Regions from separate parts of the Cobetia amphilecti genome, predicted to be linked through region 1. Evidence: predicted binding sites of a transcription regulator. Region 1 holds the regulator's gene; each other region holds the start of a gene.
What was found. The regulator LexA, encoded in region 1, represses DNA repair genes until DNA is damaged. The targets are predictions, from matches to a motif close to TACTGTNTANNTANACAGTA.
Positions count from the first base shown of each region.

Region 1 (5,496 bases):
GGCGCCGCCGAAGATGGACCCGATTCCGATGCCGGAACTTGCCTGCGTCAAGGTCGAGGACCACTACGTGCTGCGCGATGGCGCCAGTGGCCTGTTCCTGGCGGCCAGTCAGTTCCCCAAGAATCGCGAGACGCGTCCGCCGCTGGTCAAGGAGCTCAAGGCGCATGCCGACGAGCTGCCGGAGAAGTATCACTTCATTCTCGAAGCCCCGGATCAGGACCCGGACGGACGTCCGGCGCAGATTCGCTTCTCGCGCAAGGTCAAGGCTCAGTACGTCATGACCGATGAGGAAGGCAAGGCGACCGGTTGGAAGGCGACCTACGACAACGGCCGCTGGGTCGTCGAGGACAAGCGCAAGGGAGCCAAGAGCTGATGAGCCAGCGTGCCCGTACCAATCAGCTGCTGTATCAGGCCGAGTTGCTGCTGGCCCAGTCAGCAGCCTCTGGCGACGATGAGCATGCCGTGGCGCGTCGCATGGCCGGTGAAGAGGGCGCGCTCGCCCTGCTGGAGCTGGCGCTGGCGTCATTGCTGGAAGAGTGTGCCGTGACGGCGCGCTGGCCAGAGGGTAGCTGGCGCGAGCGCCTGGCGTCGCCGCCGACGCCCATCGCCGAGGTCGAGCAGCTGCGCAGCCTGCTGGAGCATTCCGACAGCTGGTTGTCTGAGCTGGTCGCGGATGTGACCCGCCTGCATGAAGAGGGCGGCGTCGCTCGCCGCGAGGAATCGCGTTCGCGTGGTGATGGTCTGATCATCGCGGCAGCCTCGAGCGCCTCGCTGGCCGAGCGTCTCAGTGCCGCCATCACGGCATTCAAGGCGCTGCTGCCGCAGCTGCGCGAGTCGAGTGTCGAGTGGTAGGTCAAGGCGTTGATCTGGTGCTGCACGCTGGTGATGACTGGCGCATGGCAATCGGGTGACGTTTCGCCTTCACGGGTGCTAGACTGATCGCATTGTGGCAAGCCCTGCATTCTCCGGTACGACCATGGCTCTGGCTGTGGTCGTACTTTTTTCTGCGTCGCTGATGGCAACGCGGTGCCGGGCTTGCCAGCCGTCGCGCTGACGATTACAACGACGCCGGTATCTCGCGAGATGCCGTGCAGGAGGAATGACGTGTCCGATCCCGCCGTACTTGAAATTGTGCAAATGGAAGATGGTGAAGTGATTCTGCGCGCCGCGGAAAGCGAAGGTGAGCCGCTGCTCAGCATTCGCATTTCGGACGAGGCCGCCGATCTGCTGCGTGACAATCGTTTCGAGGTCGCGCGTGAGATGATCGACCACGCCATCACCCGGACTCGCCTCTGGGATGGCGAAGAAGACGAGGACGAGCAGTCAGAAGGCATCGTGCACTGATTCATCGCTCGCGCTTCGCGCACAAAAAAACCCGCCTCGAGGCGGGTTTTTTTGTGCAATGCGTGCGGCTTTTCTGTTGCTCAGAGCTCTGCGAGAAAGGTGCTGCTGGGCATAGCTCGTTGCTCAAAGCGCTGCTGGTCAAGGCCTCAGTGCAGGCCGCCATCGCGGATGACGCCCACCCCGAGACCTTCGATCTCCAGGCTGTCCGTGCGCAGGTCGACCTTGATCGGCGAGAAGTCCTCGTTCTCGGCTTCCAGCCACACGTAGTGCCCGTCACGGCGGAAGCGCTTGACGGTGACCTCATCCCCCAGACGTGCCACTACGATCTGTCCGTCACGCACGCTGCTGGTGCGGTGCACGGCCAGCAGGTCGCCTTCCAGAATTCCCACGTCCTTCATCGACACGCCGCGCACGCGCAACAGGTAGTCGGCAGCCGGCGAGAAGTAGTCGCTCGGCAGCGGGCAGTGACGGTCGATATGCTCGCTGGCAAGAATCGGACTGCCGGCGGCCACTTCCCCGATCACCGGCAGGCCATCGTTGGCGCTGTCGTCGACGTCAGCCAGCGACGGCACGCGAATGCCGCGAGAGGTGCCCGGCACCATCTCGATGGCGCCCTTGCGCTTGAGGGCACGCAGATGCTCCTCGGCAGCATTCGGTGAGCGGAAGCCCAGCGCCTGGGCGATTTCGGCCCGCGTCGGCGGGTAGCCAGAGGACTTGATGGTCTTGATGATGAAGTCGAAGACATCCTGCTGGCGCGGAGTAAGCGGCTGGGTCATGGCATTGCCTTTGGCCTGGGCGGCATCTTGAGCTGACGGCACGGGGTGTGCATCCATACAACTGTCATTGTATCCAGTCATGGCGGTCATGCAAGGCATCGTGGCTTGCGTGGTGGCCTCAAAGGGCAGGTAGTCGCCGAGATATCGCTGTCTGGCGACTTTTCGTGCCGATATCCGAGGCATTCTTTCTTGATGGGAATGTCTGGAAGTGAATGCCTGGAGGTAAATGTCTGGTGGTGAATGTCTGGAAGTGAACCCGGCCTGGCGCTGGCGGGGTGGTCAGTCACCCAGCTAGGCGAGCCCTTGAATCGGCACGGTCAGCGTTGAGGGAATATCAGGCTTGGCTAAACCTCTGGCGTTTGAAACGCGAGAGAATTGTCAGTCATGGCATGGCGCGCTAGAATCAAAGTGTTTCAAACGAATGTTCGTCGATGGCGGTGCTCACGGGTGCCGTGATCGAACGTGCCTTGCGGTGAACATGCACCACCTCATGAGAGAGTCGCCGCGCGGGGCTTGCGCCGTGACCTACGACTCCAGTTCTTTTCTACCTGACAAGGGTTCCGCCCATGGCCCAGACCGATACCGTTACCCGCATCCTCGATACTGCCGAGGTGCTGTTCGCCGAGCGCGGCTTCGCCGAGACCTCACTGCGTAACATTACCAGCAAGGCCAAGGTCAATCTGGCGGCGGTGAACTACCACTTCGGCTCCAAGAAATCGCTGATCCAGGCGGTCTTCGCACGCTATCTCGACCCGTTCAGTGAGCGCTTCCACGCGGCACTCGACAGCGTCGAGCAGCAATACGCCGGGCGTCAGGTGCCGCTGGAGGTCCTGCTGGAGGTGATGGCGCGTACCGTGCTGGAGGTGCCGGCCGAGCGCAACAGCCTGCGTACCTTCATGCGCCTGCTCGGGCTGGCCTATACCCAGGGGCAGGGCCACATGCGACGCTATATCCGCGAGCATTACGGCACGGTCTTCAGCCGCTTCGCCGAGCTTTTGAAGCTGGCGACGCCTGATCTGCCGGACAACGAGCGCTTCTGGCGCCTGCACTTCATGCTCGGCAGCGTGATTTTCACCTTCTCGGGCCTGGATGCGCTGCGCGATATCGAGGAAGCCGAGTACGGCCATCACACCACGGTGCGTGAGCTGATCCAGCACATGCGTCCGGTGGTGGTCGCGGCGATGGCAGCGCCGTTGCCGGCCTCGCTCGGAGATGGTGAGGCGGTCACCCAGGCGGCCAGCTGATGGCCTGCTGGGTAGCGGTGGACCTCTCGCGCCAAAGCCTTGAGATACGCAATGACGCGCCGAGTGGCAGTCGTGATGCGCCGCCCCCCGCGGCTGACCCTGAGGCGCTGGTGCACGCCTGCGCGATCTCCAGCGGCCTCAACGGTATTGGCGAGCTCGACGGCAGCGGTTGCACGCCAACCGGCTGGCATGTGATTCGAGCCGCCATCGGGGCGGGCAATCCGCGTGGCGCCGTCTATCGCGGACGGCGCTTCACGGGCGAGGTGTTCACGCCCGAGCTTGCCGCGGAGCATCCTGAGCGTGACTGGATCCTGACGCGCATTCTGTGGCTCAGCGGCCGCGAGCCCGGCGTCAATCGTGGTCGCAATGCCCGCAGCGAGCGGGTCGATAGTCTGCGCCGCTACATCTATTTTCATGGCACGCCCAGCACGGAGCCCATGGGGGTAGCGGCGTCCCACGGCTGCATTCGCTTGCGTGATGACGACCTGCTGCGACTCTTTGCCGAGGCTGTGCCCGGCACCCCGGTACTGCTGCATGCCTGAAGGCGCTGGTGCCCGAGTCTGATACCCTCCATGAGCTGTCACCGGAATCTGCGTGACAGCCCCTTGCCGGGGCGCAGCTGGCCGCGACTGTTCGATAGGGGTTCAGTCGGCTAGAATTGCGCCTTTCCTCGCGCTGGCAGCCTGATTCATCACGTTTCTTCCAGGCTGCCGAGCCCCGTAAAAGACATGAAGTCCTGGCGGTCGTGGCTCCTCTCTTCACGGGACATCACTGCCGCAGGCCATGGACAGGAAGGATGACATGACACAGCCACTGGGCTCCGTAATGGTCGATGTTGCGGGGCTGACCCTCGCCCGCGACGAACGTGAACTGCTGGCACGCCCTGCCGTCGGGGGCGTCATCCTGTTTGCGCGCAACTGCGCTTCTCCCGAGCAGGTGTTGGAACTGAGCCGCGAGATTCGCAGCGTCAATCCCCACCTGCTGATCGCCATCGATCAGGAAGGCGGGCGCGTCCAGCGTCTGCGCGAGGGCGTGACACGCCTGCCATCGATGCGCAGCCTGGCGCAGTGCTGTCTCGGGCGTGACTGTGATGGCTGCGGCGAAGACGCCCAGGCCGCAGGCCTGGGTCTGGCACGCGATGCCGGCTGGCTGCTGGGCATGGAAATGGCAGCCATCGGCTGTGATATCACCTTTGCGCCGGTACTGGATATCGATGTGGCGGGCTCGACCATCATTGGCGATCGCAGCTTCGGCGCCACGCCGGAAGACGTCATCGCGGTGGGCGGCGCCTTCATCGACGGGCTGCAGGAGGCGGGCATGTCCGCCGTCGGCAAGCACTACCCGGGGCATGGTGGCATCTCGGCAGATACCCATCTGGAGCGCGTGGTCGACCCGCGGCCGTTCCGCGAGCTGCGCGAACATGACCTCAAGCCCTTCGCGGCCCTCGCCGAGCGCCTGGGTGGCGTGATGCCGGCGCATGTGATCTATCCGGATTTCGATGCACGTCCCGCGGGCTTCTCACCCAGCTGGTTGGGCCTGCTGCGCGAAGAGTTCGGCTTCAAGGGCGCCATCTTCTCCGATGATCTCGGCATGGCGGCGGCCGTCGCGGAAGGTGGCCCGGCAGAGCGTGCACGCCTGGCGCTGGACGCCGGCTGCGACATGGCGCTGGTCTGCAATGACCCGGCCGCCGCGCGCGAAGTGCTCGACAGCCTCGATGACGATGAGCAGCGCCACCGTGGCAAGCGCCAGGCGCGTCTGCGCTATGCGCGAGCTCGCCCGACGCTGGATGGTCTGGTGGGGCTGGCACGCTGGCGGCGCACCCACGCGCGGCTCGAATCGATGGCGGCCAGTCAGGCATCACAGCAGGCTGCCATGCCCTCGGGCACGCTAGGCGCCGCTGACGCGTCTGACGCACGGTCGGTCTCTGAGTCCGGTAGCGCGCAATAATCAGGCACGCGGTGCCTTTTTCGAGTCGAAGACTGGCAAGGAATTCCCATGGCTGAGCAATCCGCCACCGAGGCTGCTGCCGACAAGCTGGCAGCGCCTGCCGAAGAGATGATCAATCAATGGGTCGAGCCGCTGCGCCAATGGGTCGAGCAGACCTTTGGTCTGCCGCTGTGGGGCATCAATCT
Region 1 is NZ_CP136695.1:1,362,470-1,367,965, forward strand. It holds gene topA (type I DNA topoisomerase) at 1-373, shown strand, start outside; gene R1T44_RS05845 (DUF6586 family protein) at 373-852, shown strand; gene R1T44_RS05850 (hypothetical protein) at 1,105-1,344, shown strand; gene lexA (transcriptional repressor LexA) at 1,491-2,120, opposite strand; gene R1T44_RS05860 (TetR/AcrR family transcriptional regulator) at 2,687-3,364, shown strand; gene R1T44_RS05865 (L,D-transpeptidase) at 3,364-3,906, shown strand; gene nagZ (beta-N-acetylhexosaminidase) at 4,166-5,311, shown strand; gene R1T44_RS05875 (mechanosensitive ion channel family protein) at 5,360-5,496, shown strand, end outside.

Region 2 (5,496 bases), 1.5 Mb from region 1:
CCGTAGAACGGGGTGGTATCGAGTACCACGATGCCCTTGGTGTCCACCTCGAGCTGCTCGACAGCATTGCCTTCGGCGTCGAACAGCGAGGTGACGGTGGCTTCCCCTTCCAGCTGGTCGTAACCGGTGAAGACGGTCTCGCCTTCCAGCACCAGGTTGGCGGAGTAGTCGCCGCCGAAGTTGCTGGCGGCACGGGCGCGATCACGCTGTGCTTCCAGGGCCGCCTGGAAACCTGCCTCATCGAGGATCAGCTCGCGCTCGCGGCAGATGTCGGCGGTCAGGTCATAGGGGAAGCCGTAGGTGTCGTAGAGCTTGAAGATGGTCTCGCCGTCGAGGGTATTGCCCTCGAGGCCAGCGATGGCTTCTTCCAGAAGCTTCATGCCGTGTTCCAGCGTACGCGCGAACTGCTCCTCTTCCTTGAGCAGCACACGTTCGATCTGCTCGCGAGCGGCGCGCAGTTCCGGATAGGCATCGCCCATCTCGCTGTCCAGAGCCGCGACCAGCTTGTAGAAGAAGCTGCCACGCGCCCCCAGCTTGTGGCCGTGACGCACGGCGCGACGGATGATGCGACGCAGCACGTAGCCACGGCCTTCGTTGGACGGCAGCACGCCATCGGCGATCAGGAAGGCGCACGAGCGGATGTGGTCAGCCACCACGCGCAGTGACGGCGTGGCGATATTGTCGTGACCGATGATCTCGGCCGCGGCGGCCAGCAGATTCTGGAACAGGTCGATCTCGTAGTTGGAATGCACGCCCTGCATCACGGCCGCGACACGCTCCAGACCCATGCCGGTATCGATGGACGGCTTGGGCAGCGGGTGCAGCGTGCCCTCGGCGTCACGGTCGAACTGCATGAAGACCAGGTTCCAGATCTCGATGTAGCGATCGCCATCCTCGTCCGGGCTGCCCGGCGGGCCACCGGCGACATCTTCGCCGTGGTCATAGAAGATCTCGGAGGACGGGCCACACGGGCCGGTGTCGCCCATCTGCCAGAAGTTGTCCTCGTCGAGACGCGAGAAGCGGTTCTGATCGATGCCGACCTCGTTGAACCAGATGTCACGGGCTTCGTCATCGCTGACGTGCACGGTGACCCACAGCTTCTCCTTCGGCAGGCCGAGTTCTTCGGTCAGAAACTTCCAGGCGAACTGGATGGCTTCGCGCTTGAAGTAGTCGCCGAAGCTGAAGTTGCCCAGCATCTCGAAGAAGGTGTGGTGACGGGCGGTATAGCCGACGTTGTCCAGGTCATTGTGCTTGCCACCGGCGCGCACGCAGCGCTGCGCGGAGGTCGCACGGCTGTAGCCACGCGGGTCACGGCCCAGGAAGACATCCTTGAAGGGCACCATGCCGGCGTTGGTGAACAGCAGAGTCGGGTCGTTGTTCGGCACCAGGGAGCTGGTGGGAACGATGGTATGGCCCTGCTTCTCGAAATAGGTCAGGAAGGCGTTTCTGATTTCTGCGCTTTTCATAGAGGTTCCGTAGCGATGTGCGTAAAGACGCTCCGGGGGTCTTCTGCATGACTTCCGCATGGTTTCTGCATATTCATCCATGTGGGTATGCATGGAGGTGCAATGAAAAGCATGAAAGAAGGCGCCTGCCCCGTGCCGTCGCAAGACGACCTAGTATAACGCCTGTTCGCGCAAGCTAAAGGGGGGGAAATGTCTTGAAGCGCCGGTTTGCGCGTCATGAGAGCCAAACAGTTGCCCGCCAGCTAGCCTTCTTCGCCCTCATCACTCCAGGCGGACTCCATGGCATAGCGCAGCTGCTCATAGTCGAAGCCGCGCTGGAGCAGAAAGCGTTCGCGCCGTGCGCGCTCCTTGTGCCCCTCGCCGGGGCCGGAGAAGCGCCTGGCCAGCGTCTCCCGCGCCAGTTCGAAGAAATCCACCGCCTCGACATGACCGAAGGCATCCGGCGTCGGGTCACTGGCGGCACGCATCACGGCATTGAGCGTCTCGCTATCGATACCACGCTGGCGCAGCTCCTGCTGGATACGCCTCGGCCCCTGCCCGCGCAGCACTCGCGTCCGCAGGAAGCTGGCGGCAAAGCGCTCATCGGATTGCAGGCCCTCCTCGGCCATGCGCTCCAGCACCTCCTCGATCAGCAGCTCGACCTCATCGCGACTCAAGGCCGCCTGTGCGCCCTCCTCGCCCGCGGCTTGCCGCTCTGCCAACTCGTCATCGCTGACCGCCCGCAGGTAGTCACGCTCCTTGAGATAGTCGTGCAGCTCGCGGCGGCTATGCTCGCGGCGCGCCAGGCGCGCGATGGCATCATTGCGCGCACGCCGTTGCGGCGTCATCGCGCCTGAGTCGAGCGGTTGATACTCAGGCCCACCCATTTCAGCGCTGTCATCGTGCATGGTCATGCTCCCCGGGGTTGAGCAGAAGGACATCGATGGACGTGAACGCAAGGCGCCCGCCTCCGAGTCATCGGGGCGGGCGCCTTGGGATCATCTCACCGGGTCGGAAACGACACGTTGAGATGACGCCAGCCTGGCGGCTGGCGCTCTTGCTCTTTCTTCTGGACGAACCTCAATCGAGATCGATATCCAGGTCGTCTTCACTCTCGGCGGCCGCGGTCTCTTTCGGCTCTTCCTTGGCTTCCGGCGCTGCCAGCAACTGGGCACGAATCTGGGTTTCAATCTCCTCCATGATGGCGGGATTGTCTTCCAGGTACTGGGCGGAGTTGGCCTTGCCCTGACCGATCTTGCTGCCCTGATAGCTGTACCAGGCGCCGGACTTGCCGACCAGACCACACTGCACGCCCAGGTCGATCACCTCACCGGCGTGATAGATGCCCTTGCCGTAGAGAATCTGGAACTCGGCCTGACGGAACGGCGGTGCGACCTTGTTCTTGACGACCTTGACGCGGGTCTCGTTACCGGTGACTTCATCACCGGACTTCACGGAACCGGTACGACGGATATCCAGACGCACACTGGAGTAGAACTTCAGTGCGTTACCGCCAGTCGTGGTTTCGGGGCTACCGAACATCACGCCGATCTTCATGCGGATCTGGTTGATGAACACCACCATGCAGTTGGCGTTCTTGATGTGACCGGTCACCTTGCGCAGTGCCTGGGACATCAGACGCGCCTGCAGGCCGACGTGAGAGTCGCCCATCTCGCCTTCGATCTCGGCACGCGGCGTCAGTGCCGCCACGGAGTCGACGATGATGACGTCAACACCGCCGGAGCGTACCAGCATGTCGACGATCTCGAGCGCCTGCTCACCGGTGTCCGGCTGGGAGACCAGCATCTCGTCCAGATTGACGCCCAGCTTCTCGGCGTAGGACGGATCCAGGGCGTGCTCGGCATCGATGAAGGCACAGACCTTGCCCTGCTTCTGCGCCTGAGCGATGACCGAGAGGGTCAGTGTCGTCTTGCCCGAGGATTCCGGGCCATAGATCTCGACCACGCGCCCGAAGGGCAGGCCGCCGATGCCGAGTGCGATATCCAGCCCCAGAGAACCGGTGGAAACCGACGGGATGGCCACACGCGGGGCATCGCCCATGCGCATGACGGCGCCCTTGCCGAACTGGCGCTCGATCTGGGACAGCGCCGCGTTCAGCGCCTTGGTACGATTGTCGTCCTTTGCCATGTGGCCTCCTGTCGAACGGCGGAGCCACACGGGCTGCCACCTGGAATAGAGAATTCTGTCACCGGGAGCTGAGCAGACACCGTCAGACTAGCGGCTGAGGTGTCGTGGCAAAACCCTGTATACATGGACAGTATAATGCCGCAAGTTGCGTCACTCTGCCAGTCCGGTGATGCGCTTTTTCAGGCAGCACCCTCAACGCGGGGCTTGCATCGGGCTCATGCGTGTTCGGTGCCGATCTGCAAGGCCTCCACGCGCTCGATCAAGCCCTGCAACGCTTCCCGCACCGCGGCGTCACGCACGGCCTGCCGATCACCGGGAAAGTGACAGCAGCGTGCCTGCTGGCGCGTCTCGCTCCCCCACGCCAGCCACACGGTGCCGACGGGCTTCTCGTCACTTCCTCCGCCGGGGCCGGCTACACCGCTGATCGCCACCCCCAGCTCAGCGCCGCTTTCGCGACAGGCGCCCCGTACCATCTCGCACACGACTGCCTCGGAGACGGCACCGAATGTTTCAAGCGATGCCTCACTGACCCCCAGCAGGCGCTGCTTGGTGGCATTGGAATAGGTCACGTAGCCCGCATCGAAGTAGCTGGAGCTGCCGGCAATCGCCGTGATCGCGGCACTCACCCCGCCCCCGGTGCACGACTCGGCGGTGGTGACGCGCACGCCGCGCGCGACTGCCAGCGCCTGCAACTGCTCAGCCAGGGCATTCGCGCACGCAGCCTCAGGGGTCGTACCAGTCAATTGGCTCACGAACTTTCTCCTTGTGGAGGTCATCGGGTGAAAAGGGCAGCGAGCCTGAGACATCACAGGCATTGGAGCCGGCCGCGCCAGTCCGTAGAATATCGCGCATCCCGCATGCCGTGCTCTCGCATGTGTGCTTTTTCCCATTGCAGTGCAGTCAAGGAAGTCCATGGCCATGGCCAAGAACAGCGCGCCCCAGATGACGCCGATGATGACGCAGTACATGAAGATCAAACGCGAGCACCCCGGCGTGCTGCTGTTCTATCGCATGGGTGACTTCTATGAACTGTTTCATGAGGACGCCAAGCGCGCAGCACAACTGCTCGATATCACGTTGACGGCGCGCGGCAGCTCCGGTGGCTCACCGATTCCCATGGCAGGGGTGCCCTACCACAGCGCCGAAGGCTATCTGGCACGCCTGGTCAAGATGGGCGAATCGGTGGCCATCTGTGAGCAGATCGGTGACCCGGCGACCAGCAAGGGGCCTGTCGAGCGCAAGGTGGTACGTATCGTCACCCCGGGAACGCTGCATGATGAGGCGCTGCTGGATGCCAGCCGCGACAACCTGCTGGTGGCGCTGCACCGTGATGGCGAGACCTGGGGCCTGGCCGCTCTCGAGCTCTCCTCCGGTCGCTTCAGCGTGCTCGAGGTCAATGGTGATGACGAGTTGCTGGCCGAGATCCAGCGTCTGTCGCCTGCCGAAGTCATGGTCGGCGAAAGCCGTACCCTCCCCGCCAGCCTGGCCTCGCGCCCGGGCCTGACCCGCCAGAGCGATTGGCACTTCGATCACGAGACTGCCTTGCGCCTGCTGTGCGATCAGTTCGGCGTCCAGGACCTCAACGGCTTCGGCTGCAGCCACCTGACGCGCGCCGTCACGGCAGCCGGTGCCTTGCTCGACTACGCTCGCGACACCCAGCGTACCGGCCTGCCCCACGTGACCGCGCTGGCCGTCGAGAGCCGCGATGACACGGTGGTGATCGATGCCGCCAGCCGTCGCAACCTCGAGATCGATACCAACCTGGGCGGCACCAGCGACAACACGCTGGCCAGCGTGCTGGACGTCACCGCGACCGCGATGGGCTCACGCCTGCTCAAGCGCTGGCTCAACCGCCCGCTGCGCGATCAGCTCCAGATCGGCCAGCGTCAGGCGGCGGTGCAAC
Region 2 is NZ_CP136695.1:3,984,576-3,990,071, forward strand. It holds gene alaS (alanine--tRNA ligase) at 1-1,466, opposite strand, end outside; gene R1T44_RS16850 (regulatory protein RecX) at 1,709-2,353, opposite strand; gene recA (recombinase RecA) at 2,526-3,593, opposite strand; gene R1T44_RS16860 (CinA family protein) at 3,809-4,345, opposite strand; gene mutS (DNA mismatch repair protein MutS) at 4,512-5,496, shown strand, end outside.
Region 2: the regulator LexA is predicted to act here: its motif matches at 3,707-3,726, upstream of recA (recombinase RecA).

Region 3 (5,496 bases), 600 kb from region 1:
CGCACCCACTGCTTGCGACTCTCGCGTCTCAGCACCTCGAGCCGCGTGCGCATCAGCACCAGCGCGCCGAACAGGGCGTAGAAGCCGATCACCATCATCAGCAAGGGAATCCACATGCTGGCCGGCATCGGCGGCGCTTCGCTGAGCGTGAAGGTGGCCGGTTGATGCAGCGTGCTCCACCAGTCCACCGAATACTTGATGATCGGGATGTTGACCATGCCGACCAGCGCCAGGATCGAGGCCGCGCGCGAACCGCTGTCACGGCTGGCGAAGGAGCCACGCAGCACGATCACGCCCAGATACAGGAACAGCTGGATCAGCATCGAGGTCAGCCGGGCATCCCAGATCCACCAGGTGCCCCAGGTGGGAATGCCCCACACCGAGCCGGAAAACAGTGCCAGCGCCGTCATCAGGGCACCGACGGGCGCGGCGGCCGTGGCGACCATGTCCGCCAGCTTGATCTTCCACACCAGGAAGAGCAGCGCGCATACCGCCAGCAGCATGAAGCACGACTGGGCGAGAATCGCCGCCGGCACATGCACATAGATGATGCGGAAGCTGTTGCCCTGCTGGTAGTCGGCGGGCGCGAAGACCAGCCCCCAGACACTGCCGGCCACCAGCGCGATGATGGCCAGGGCCCAGAGCCATGGCAGCCAGCGCTGGCTGGCCGCGAAGAAGGTCGCCGGTGCGCCCATGCGATGCAGCCACGGCCATAGCCCGCCCTTGCGGGGGCGAACCTTGCGGGCAGGCGCTTGAGGAGAGTCGGAGTCGGCGGTCACACGGGCCTCTTGTCAGGGGCAATGAAGAGCCTTGCGAATGCCCGAGAATGCTCGGGCAGCGTCATGCAGTTCTTGATCGGGCTAGCCATTGATGCTCAGCCTGAGTCCGGCGGCGATGGCAAGCGGCGCCAGCAGCAGGGCCAGCGCCAGCATCGCGCCCAGAATGGCCAGATGGGCCAGGCTGGGCATGCCATTGACGGCGCTCTGTACGGCGCCGGCACCGAAGATCAGCACCGGAATGTACAGCGGCAGGATGATCAGCGAGAGCAGCACTCCGCCGCGCCGCAGCCCCACCGTGAGCGCCGCACCGATCGCGCCGATCAATGACAGGCTCATGCTGCCCAACGCCAGCGAGGCGATCAACACGCCAAAGGCGCCGCTCGGCAGCCCCAGCATCACGCCCAGCAAGGGCGCCATCAGCGCCAGTGGCAGGCCGGTCAGCAGCCAGTGGCCTGCCACCTTGGCCAGCACCAGCAACGGCAATGGCTGCGGCGTCAGCAGCAGTTGCTCGAGACTGCCGTCCTCCAGATCCTGCCGGAACAAACCATCCAGTGACAGCAGCGTCGCCAGCAACGCCGCCACCCACAGCAGGCCCGGCGCCAGCGTCGCCAGCAGCGCCTTGTCCGGGGAGATGCCCAACGGAAACAGCGTGACCACCAGGGCGAAGAACACCAGCGGATTGATCAGCTCACTGCGCCGGCGCAGCGCCTGACGCAGGTCGCGCGCGAGGGTCGCCTTGAAGGCACCGGCCAGCGAGCTGGTGGGCGGGGCCTCGGGCAGTGCCGTCAGCAGCTCATGGTTCATGCCGAGGCGCCTTGTGTAGAGGCTGTGTCTTTCCCGCCCACGCCCTGCTCTGAACCCTGTTCTAGCCCCTGCTCTGATCCCTGTTCGGCCTTCTCCCCTTCCTTCGCGCCCAGGCATAGGCGGCGCAGGCGCGAGGCCTGCGAGAAGCGATGATGGGTCGTCATCACCACACTGCCCCCACGCTGGGCGTGAGCCAGCAGCAATGCCTCCAGCGCCTGAACGCCGTCGCGATCGATGGCGGTGAAGGGCTCATCGAGCACCCACAGCCGGCGTGGCGTCAGATGCAGCCGCGCCAGCGCGATACGTCGCTGCTGACCGGCGGACAGCTGCTGGGCAGGCACATCCTCGAAACCAGCCAGCCCCACGGCGTCCAGCGCTGCCCAGGCGAGCTCGCGGCGGGCCTCTGACTTCGCCTGCGGTTGACCGCCCAGCGCCTGATACCAGGCAAGGTTTTCCAATGCGGTCAGGGTGCCCTTGATGCCGGGCTGGTGACCCAGATAGAGCAGTGAGCCCAGAAAGTCGTCACGCACCCGCGAGGTGGGCTGGCCGCGCCACAGCACCTCGCCCTCGTAGTCATGGAACTGACCGGACAGAATCTTGAGCAGGGTCGTCTTGCCACTGCCATTGGGGCCCACGACCTGCAGGATCTCTCCCGCATGCAGCGAAAGATCCAGCCCCTCGAACAGCCAGCGCTCATCACGCTCACAGCCGAGCGCCACGACCGCCAACAGAGGCGGCGCGCTACAGACTTCATCGCTGGCAGGCAGGCTGGGCATCCCGGATTCTCGCGGCTGAGCCGTCGCGGAGTGCGACATCAAAAGCAGACCCCGTGGGGTCACTGCGAGCCATTCTACGAGCTGAGGTCGACACTGACCACCGAGCAGCCGATCGCCTGACCTCGCAGCCCCGCCATGACGGGCAGTCAAGCACTCGAGAAATATATCAGCGACATGTGGTGCACATTCATACGACACACTTTCGCTGGATTGGCGCTGGTCGATCCGCTCACCTCTTGCCACTTCGCGAGAGCTTGCTATGATGCAGACACTGTATACAAAAACAGTATCCATACAGTACCTTCATCACACGCCTGCCGAGTGCAGGCACAGACTGATCGGGTCGGCTCAACGCGTTGTCAGCATGTTCGCGGAGCCTAGCAGGCGACAGATGAACTCAGCCTGACGACCCTCCACGCTGCACCGCAGGCCGACGCACCATCCGCGCCGACCGCACGGCATCAGGGGATAGCTCATGTCACGTCTTCACGCTCCGCATTACCTTCAGCGTCTTCACAACCTGCCGCTCAATGACCAGGCCTGGCAGGAAATCACCGCCAGCGACATGATGGATATCCCGCTGCTCGGCAACATCACCGCCGGCATGCCCATCGAGGCCATCGCCGACTGCGGTACGGTTGCCGTGCCGACGCGCATGGTGCGCCGCAATACCTACGCCCTGCGCGTGCGCGGCCATTCGATGATCAACTGCAATATCCATGATGGCGACATCATCATCATCGAACGCAGCGAAAGCGCCGAGAATGGCGAGACTGCCGTGGTGATGATCAACCAGCAGGAAGTGACACTGAAGAAGCTGTATATCGAGAAGACCGGCGTGCGCCTGCAACCGGCCAACGACAGCATGGCCCCCATCTATCTCAAGAATGCCGATATCGAAGTACTGGGCATGGTGATGGGCGTGGTGCGCGGCAACGCCGTCACTCACTGAGGGCGACGCTTTGGTAAGATGGTGCCATGACCTATCTGATACCGGCACTGGCGCCCGAGGCGCACCATGAACACAGCATCGAGATCGAGAAGAGCCGCTTCATCGCCTGGCTGGCCCATGCCCCGACGCCAGAAGGCATGACGCGGCTGCTGGCTCAGGCGCATCTCGCCCACCCCAACGCACGCCATCACTGCACGGCGTTCATCGCCGGGGCGCCCAATGAGCAGAACGCCATCGGCTTCTCCGATGATGGCGAGCCGGGCGGCACTGCTGGCAGGCCGATGTATCAGGTGCTCGAAGGCAGTGGCGTCGGCCAGGTGGCCTGTGTGGTGATCCGCTACTTCGGCGGCATCAAGCTGGGTACCGGTGGCCTGGCACGCGCATACAGCCGCGCGGTGCTCGAGGGGCTCGAGCACCTGCCCACCACGACCTTCACGCCGCGCACGCCCAGGCGCCTGAAGGTCGGCTTCGCCCATGAAGCCGATGTTCGTCACTGGTTGAGCGGCTACGATGTGCCGGTGGATGCCAGCGACTATGGCGCCGATGGCGTGGTGTTGACGGCGGGCTGGCCGCAAGGTGGCGCCCAGCCGCCGCTGGAAGAACTGCATGCGCGCCTCAAGGGAGCGCTGGAAGTGCTCGATTCCCGCGACTGATCTGCACCAGCGACTGACTGGCGCCAGCACCTCCCTTTGGCTCTCCACAAACACGAACGCCATCGCCACCCTTGTCAGGGCGGCGATGGCGTTCGTGTTTTCACTTCTCTCAGCTGAACTGCAGGGCTTCCACCTGATTGGCGATGGCAGCCTTGGCCTCGGCCAGCGAGGCGGCCCTGGACTCATCGCCCATACTGAGGCCTTCGGCATACACGAAGTGCTGATCCGTGATGCCCATCAGCCCGAGCATGGATTTCAGGTGTGGTGTCTGGGAGTCCATTTCAGTGCCCGCGTACATGCCGCCACGCGCCGCCAGTACCAGCGCCTGCTTGCCTTCCAGCAGGCCCACCGGCCCTTTCTCGGTATAGCGGAAGGTCTCTCCGGCACGCAGCACCCGGTCGAACCACGCCTTCATCTGCGTCGGCAGGCCCAGATTGTAGAGCGGTGCCGCAACGACCAGCAGGTCTGCCGCTCTCAGCTCGGCCAGAAAACCATCGGACAGTGCGGCGAGCTTGCGTTGCTCGGCGCTACGCTCATCCGCCGGCGTCATCCAGGCCTGCATTTCCGCGCCATCGAGATGCGGCAGGTCACGCTCGACCAGATCATGATGCGTCAGCTGAAATGGCTGCCCGGAGGCCTCGAGCGCACTGACGAAGGATGAGGCCAGCGCACGTGAATTGCCCTTGTCGGCGAACAGGGAAGCAGACACCAGCAGGACATTGAGCGAAGCTTTTGACATGTGGAGGGTCTCCATGAAAGTGAGGCGCGATCCTGTCGACGGTATTCGACCCGATCCGCATGCACAGCATGATAAATGAACCATTCCACACGAAAAGCGACTTAAATCGCCCATATCATTCGAAAAAAGCGAATATTAAATCCAGTCAGCCCTCTTATTCGACCGCCGACTGATAACGGAACGCCTCGCCACAGCCCTTCAATTCCTGCCCCGCAATCGTCAAGGTCGCCGTCAGCGGATAGGGCGCGCCCTGCATGGAATCGAAGCAGGCGCCCGGCGCGACCACCAGCTGCAATGGCTCGCCCTGCTTGCCGTCAGCCGGGAGTTGCGCCTTGAGCACACGACTATCATTTTCCTCGCGGGCGACCCGATAAGGCAGCTTGACCACCTGGACACCTGACGAGCGAGCGCCAGCCTCCGCCTCTGCAGTGCGCTCGGATGCCTGCGCCTCGTGCGGCGACTCGAGCAAGCCCTGCATGGCCGTCAGCGTCAGCAGGTTGTGCTGGCTGTCGAGACTGACCTGCCAGCCGGGCTCATTGCCCTGCGCCACCAACAGCGGCTTCTGCGTCGTCGGATGAATCACGCGCCGATCATCCTGCACACATTCCAGATTGCCACGGGCATTCTGCAGCATCGCCTCGGAACCCTTGAACCACACCTCCAGTCCCTCTTCACCGGGCAACGCCTCCACATCACCAGACGCCTTCTCGGCCGGCGATGCACCGGCATTGGCCTGATAGCGCTCGCCCGAGGCACTGACGACCCGCTCCAGGGTATAGGCATGCCGGCGTGA
Region 3 is NZ_CP136695.1:757,914-763,409, reverse strand. It holds gene R1T44_RS03425 (heme ABC transporter permease) at 1-695, opposite strand, end outside; gene ccmB (heme exporter protein CcmB) at 861-1,583, opposite strand; gene ccmA (cytochrome c biogenesis heme-transporting ATPase CcmA) at 1,580-2,359, opposite strand; gene R1T44_RS03410 (LexA family protein) at 2,835-3,311, shown strand; gene R1T44_RS03405 (IMPACT family protein) at 3,338-3,964, shown strand; gene R1T44_RS03400 (FMN-dependent NADH-azoreductase) at 4,074-4,703, opposite strand; gene R1T44_RS03395 (MliC family protein) at 4,858-5,496, opposite strand, start outside.
Region 3: the regulator LexA is predicted to act here: its motif matches at 2,629-2,648, upstream of R1T44_RS03410 (LexA family protein).

Region 4 (5,496 bases), 740 kb from region 1:
GGGTCATGCCGGCAGTCAGCCCCTGCCCCTTGCAGTGGCCAGAAACGGCTCCACATAGTCAGGACATCTCATCACGAGAATCCCGACAACATCGGCGGTCAGCACCGTCACAAGGAGCCAAGATGATCTGGGTAATCGCCACCGTTACCGCCAAGGAAGGCCACGTTCAGGATGTCTTCAATGAACTCTGCGCCGTCGCGCCCACCGTGCGCGAGGAAGATGGCTGCCACGCCTACCACCCGTGCCTGGACTCCGAACGCGCCGCCGACAAGGACAACGACCCACGCCCCGACACCATCACCGTGGTGGAAGCCTGGGAATCCCACGATGCGCTGCAGGCCCACCGTGAGACCGAACACATGCAGCGCTTCCGCGACAACGCCGGTGACTGGATCGCCGATGGCGATATCCGCATCCTGAGCCCGGCGGGCTGATAGACAGAACAGCATTGGGAAAGACCCAAAAAAGCCCGACCTCCAGGAGGCCGGGCTTTTTTATCGGGCTTGCTGTCATGACGGCATATCATTTACCGCTACAACCCCGGTTTCACTCCTGCGGCTGATCCTCGGACAATTGCATGATCATGCGCGTCGTCAGGTAAAGGCGTGGCACGACGCTATCGACCAGCACGAACTCCTGATCGCTGTGATAGCCGCCGCCGACGAGACCCAGGGATTCGAGCACTGCCGGTTTATCGGAATCTGCATGATAGGCGTAGGCTGCATCGGTGCCGCCACCGATCTCGACCGCTTGCAGTGTCTGCCCCAACTCTTGATAGATCTTCTGGGCCTGCTCGGCCAGCTGCTGACTCTGCGGATTGTCAGGCAGCGGCGGACGCCCCTTCTCGAGGTGGAACTCCACTTCGGTATCATCGATCAACTGGTTCTTCGTGATGGCCTGCGCTTCTTCCAGGACACGCTGATACTCGCTGCTATCGAAGTAGCGCATATCACCTTCCGCCCTGGCATGCTCCGGAATCACGTTGCGCTTGACGCCGCCCTCGACGATCGTCCAGTTGAGCGTCGTCTCCTTGTCCGCATCATCAAGCTCATTCAACTGCAGCAGCTGATGAGACAGCTCCATAATGGCGTTGCGCCCTTCCTCTGGTGCGCCACCGGCATGGGAGGCACGGCCCTTCACCTCGAGAAACGCATAGTTGATGCCCTTGGTGACGACGGTGACGGCATCAACTCCCGGGTCAGCGAAGGTAGGCTCGAATACCAGCACGGCATCCTGATCTGCCGATAGCTCATGAATCAGGTCATGCGAGCCCGGCGAGCCCTTCTCCTCATCAGGATTGAAGACAACCGTCACCTGGCCATAGTCATCAAACCCGAGCGACTTCAGCGCCTCGAGACTGTGCAGAATAACGGCTGCGCCACCCTTGGCATCGCCCACGCCCGGGCCATAGGCACGCCCATCCTCGATACGGAAGGCACGCTCCGTGGCGGCGCCTTCATCGAAGACGGTGTCGTAGTGAATCATCAACATGATCTTGCGACTGCCATCTCCCTGCAGGCGACCGACAATCGTATTGCCGCCATAGGTCTTGGCAGGGTGCGTTTCCACCTGTGCGCCAAGCGCTTCGAGATGCTGGGTCAGCATTGCCTCAACGTCATTCAAGCCTTCACGGTAGCCCGTTCCCGAATCCAAGTTGACCAGTGTTTCCAGCGTCTCCAGCAGAGGCGCTCGCTGTTGCTCGACGGCATCCTGCACATCCTGATAGTCCGCCGCTTGCGCACTGGCACTGCACATACCGCATGCCAAACCCACCGCCAACATCGGAAGCCGCATTTTCCACCTCTAATATTGTTATATAAGGAATAACGAAGGTAAGGCGGATATCAGGCAAACGCAAACGCGAGGCCTACCGGGAAATTTTTTCTGCTAGCAGCTTTACCTGCCGTCCACCATTGAACACAGGTGCACTTCATCTGATCTGCGTCTCGTGAATGTGCAGCACTCGCAGGGATTATCGGTTGCCTGAGGGCTTCTCAGCGCCGATACTGTATATGAATACAGTATCGAAAGGAGACCCCACCCATGACCGTATCTGCCGCTCAACCGTCCCACGCCTCGCTGGCTCGCCCTCATCCAGCGCCGGAGCCCTGTGCGCTGCCGCACCCTCACATCACGGGGCGCGCTGGCATTTCAGGCTTCCCCTCGCCGGCCGAGGATTACGCGGGGCGTACGCTGGACCTCAACGAGCGGCTGATAAAGCGCCCGGCAGCGACCTTCTTCATGACGGTGGCGGGTGACAGCATGGAAGGCTTCGGCATCTATGAGGGCGACACCCTGGTGGTAGACCGCTCCATCGATGCCCGCCCCGGGCATATCGTGGTGGCACTGGTCGAGGGTGAGGTGGTGGTCAAGCGTTATGAGCTGATCGGTCAGCGCCCCTATCTGAGCTCCGGCAATGCCCTGTATCCGCCGGTCGCGATCTTCGACCTCGAATGCCAGGTCTGGGGGGTGGTGCGCTCCGTCATCCACGAATACGCGGTATGAAGACGCCAATGATCGGACTGGTGGACTGCAACAACTTCTACGCCAGCTGCGAGCGAGTGTTCGACCCGCGCCTGGAGGGCCGCCCTGTCGGCGTGATGTCCAACAATGACGGCTGCGTGATCGCGCGTTCCAACGAGCTCAAGGCGCTGGGCGTGGAGATGGGCACCCCCGCCTTCCAGCTACAGCCACTCGTCCGTGAGGGGCGCATCCACCTGCTCTCCTCCAACTATGAGTTGTATGGCGACATGTCGGCGCGCGTGCGTGAGGTGCTGGAGGAATATTCCGCCGGGGTCGAGCCCTACTCCATCGATGAGATGTTCGTGCGTTTCGATGGCTTTGATCGCAACTCGATGCTGACGTTGAGCCGCACCCTGCACCGCAATGTCCGCAAGTTCACCGGCATTCCCGTGTGTGTCGGGGTGGCGCCAACTCGAACGCTGGCCAAGCTGGCCAATCGCGCAGCCAAGAAGCGTCCGGAATTCGGCGGTGTCTGCGTGCTGGAACCCGATGAAGTCGGCACCCAGCGCCTGCTGGCCGATACGCCACTGGGCGATGTCTGGGGCGTGGGCCGACGACTGGTCGAACGCTTGGCACTGCAAGGCCTGCACACTGCCTGGGACCTGCGCTGCGCCGACCCGCGCGCCATCGGCCAGCGGTATTCCGTGGTACTGGAACGCACCGCGCGCGAACTGCAAGGCACGCCCTGCTTCGAGATGAATGATGCCGATGACGCCCGCCAGCGCATCATGACCTCGCGCTCCTTCGGGCGCATGACCGGTGACTTGAATGAACTCAGGGATGCCATCCGCCAACATGCCCAGCGCGGCGCCGAGAAGCTGCGCCATCAAGGCAGCCTGACACGCGCCGTACTGGTCTTCCTCAAGAGCAATCGTCACCGACCCGACCTGCCGCAATACTCACCCAGCACCATCGTCGAGCTGCCCGCCCCCACCAATGACAGCCGCGAGATACTCGCCGCCGCGCAACAGGCGCTGGAGCATATCTACCTGCGCGGCTATCGCTTCATGAAGGCTGGCGTGATGCTGCTCGACCTCATCGACCAGCCACGCGAGCAACTCTCGCTGCTGGAAAGCGAAGATGACATCGCCAGGCGTGAACGCAGTCAGCAGCTGATGGCGACACTGGACGCCATGAATCAGAAGATGGGCCGCGGCACCGTGCGTCTGGGCGTCGCACGCCCCGACGCCGCCTGGCAACTGCGCTGCGCCCACCGCAGCGCCCGCTACACCACCAACTGGCAGGAATTGAAGCGGTTGCGTTAGTGGATATGAACTGACTTCTCCACTGCAGGAACAGAAACGATGGAAGTGCCTGAGCCTAAACCCAGGTACAAAGAGGCAGCCCAAGAACAAGCTCAATAACAATAGCCCCCATAACCCGTCTGGATATAGCCAAGGGTCATGAGGGCTTGGGTAAAGCTGTAGTGGACAAGTGTTTTTGGCCACCGAGCTTTGAGCATTCCAGTAGTTCTTTTCTGCCAAGTTCGGCGGTATCCCATCGTTATGCTTGTGCGGCCTGAGGCTGCTGTAGTAACCGATCATATAATCAGTGACAGATCGCTTCGCCGCAGCGACATCGGGATAGCCGATCTCTGGTATCCATTCCGTTTTCAGGCTTCTGAAGAAGCGCTCTGTTGGGGCATTGTCCCAGCAATTGCCACGGCGACTGAGACTCAGCGTCATTCGGTAGCGCCAAAGCATCTGCCGGAATGCCCGGCTGGTGTACTGGCAACCCTGATCCGAATGAAACAGGATATTCCGTGGCTCTCCACGCGATTCGTAGGCCATGGTCAGCGCTTTCTTTACCAGCTCCGTGTTCGGCGATAGGGATAATGCCCACCCCACGGGTTTACGAGCATACAAGTCGATGACCACTGCCAGATAAGCCCAGCGTGCCCCTGTCCAAATATAGGTAATGTCGCCGGTCCATACCTGATTGGGCTTCTTTACATCGAACTCCCGATCAAGAACATTCGGTATATCCAGGTGTGGCTGATCAGCCTTCTTGTAGGCGTGCCTCGGCGGCTGCGAACTCATCAGCCCCAGCTGCTTCATCCGCCTGCTGGCCCGATAACGACTCAACTGTATTCCTGCCTGCGTGACCATTTTTGCGATGCTGCGAGCGCCGGCAGAGCCGTTACTGACGGTATGCGCCTCGACAACCTGATCCAGCAGCTTCTGCTCAGTCTCACAAGGTCTTCTATCCCGACCACGCCAAGCCCGGTAGCTACTGCGATGCACCCCAAACACCTGACACAAGTGCTGCACCGCGTAGCTCTCTTCAAGTCGCTCGATTATCGAGAATTGCTCAGGGAGTCCGACATCAAGAGAGCGGTAGCCTTTTTTAATATTGCCTTCTCTTCTTCCACTCGCCGCAGCTTGCGCTTCAGTTCCTGGATCTCACGCTGTTCCGGCGTCAGAGCCTCACCTTTCAGCGGCGCCTTGCCTGCCCGCTCAGCGCGAAGCCTGCGAACCCAATACTCCATGGTGGATTTGCCACCCCCCATGGCCTCACACGCCGCCTTCAGCGTGTAGCCCTGGTCGACCACGAGCTGGGCCGCTTCCATGCGAAATTCCGGGCTAAACGTTCTCTTCTTCGTCATCATCTGCACCTGATTGTCTCTGTGAGCCATCATACACTCAAAGTCAGGTGGCCAGATTCACTGTGCCACTACAAACAAGACCCGCCCCTCAGTCGTGAAACGGGAGAACTGAGCGAGCCACGGCCCGTAGACTCTCATGGCTTAAGGAAGTGCCCCGTCTGGATTGTTGCACCTACAGCAAAGGTGTTTTACGCCAGTGCCGCTTTATCAATGACTTGCGAACGCTCATGCTGTGCGCCATTGCTGAAAAGCCAACAGTTTTGGAGTACCCGGCATGAAGATTCTACTGATCAACGGCGGCAAGGCCTTTGCCCATTCCAATGGCGAGCTGAACGCGACGCTGCATGAACTGGCGCGCGGTGAGCTGG
Region 4 is NZ_CP136695.1:2,103,367-2,108,862, reverse strand. It holds gene R1T44_RS09060 (putative quinol monooxygenase) at 123-434, shown strand; gene R1T44_RS09055 (glutamate carboxypeptidase) at 547-1,755, opposite strand; gene R1T44_RS09050 (LexA family protein) at 2,044-2,505, shown strand; gene R1T44_RS09045 (Y-family DNA polymerase) at 2,514-3,788, shown strand; partial or broken gene R1T44_RS09040 (IS3 family transposase) at 3,966-5,128, opposite strand; gene R1T44_RS09035 (NAD(P)H-dependent oxidoreductase) at 5,403-5,496, shown strand, end outside.
Region 4: the regulator LexA is predicted to act here: its motif matches at 2,005-2,024, upstream of R1T44_RS09050 (LexA family protein).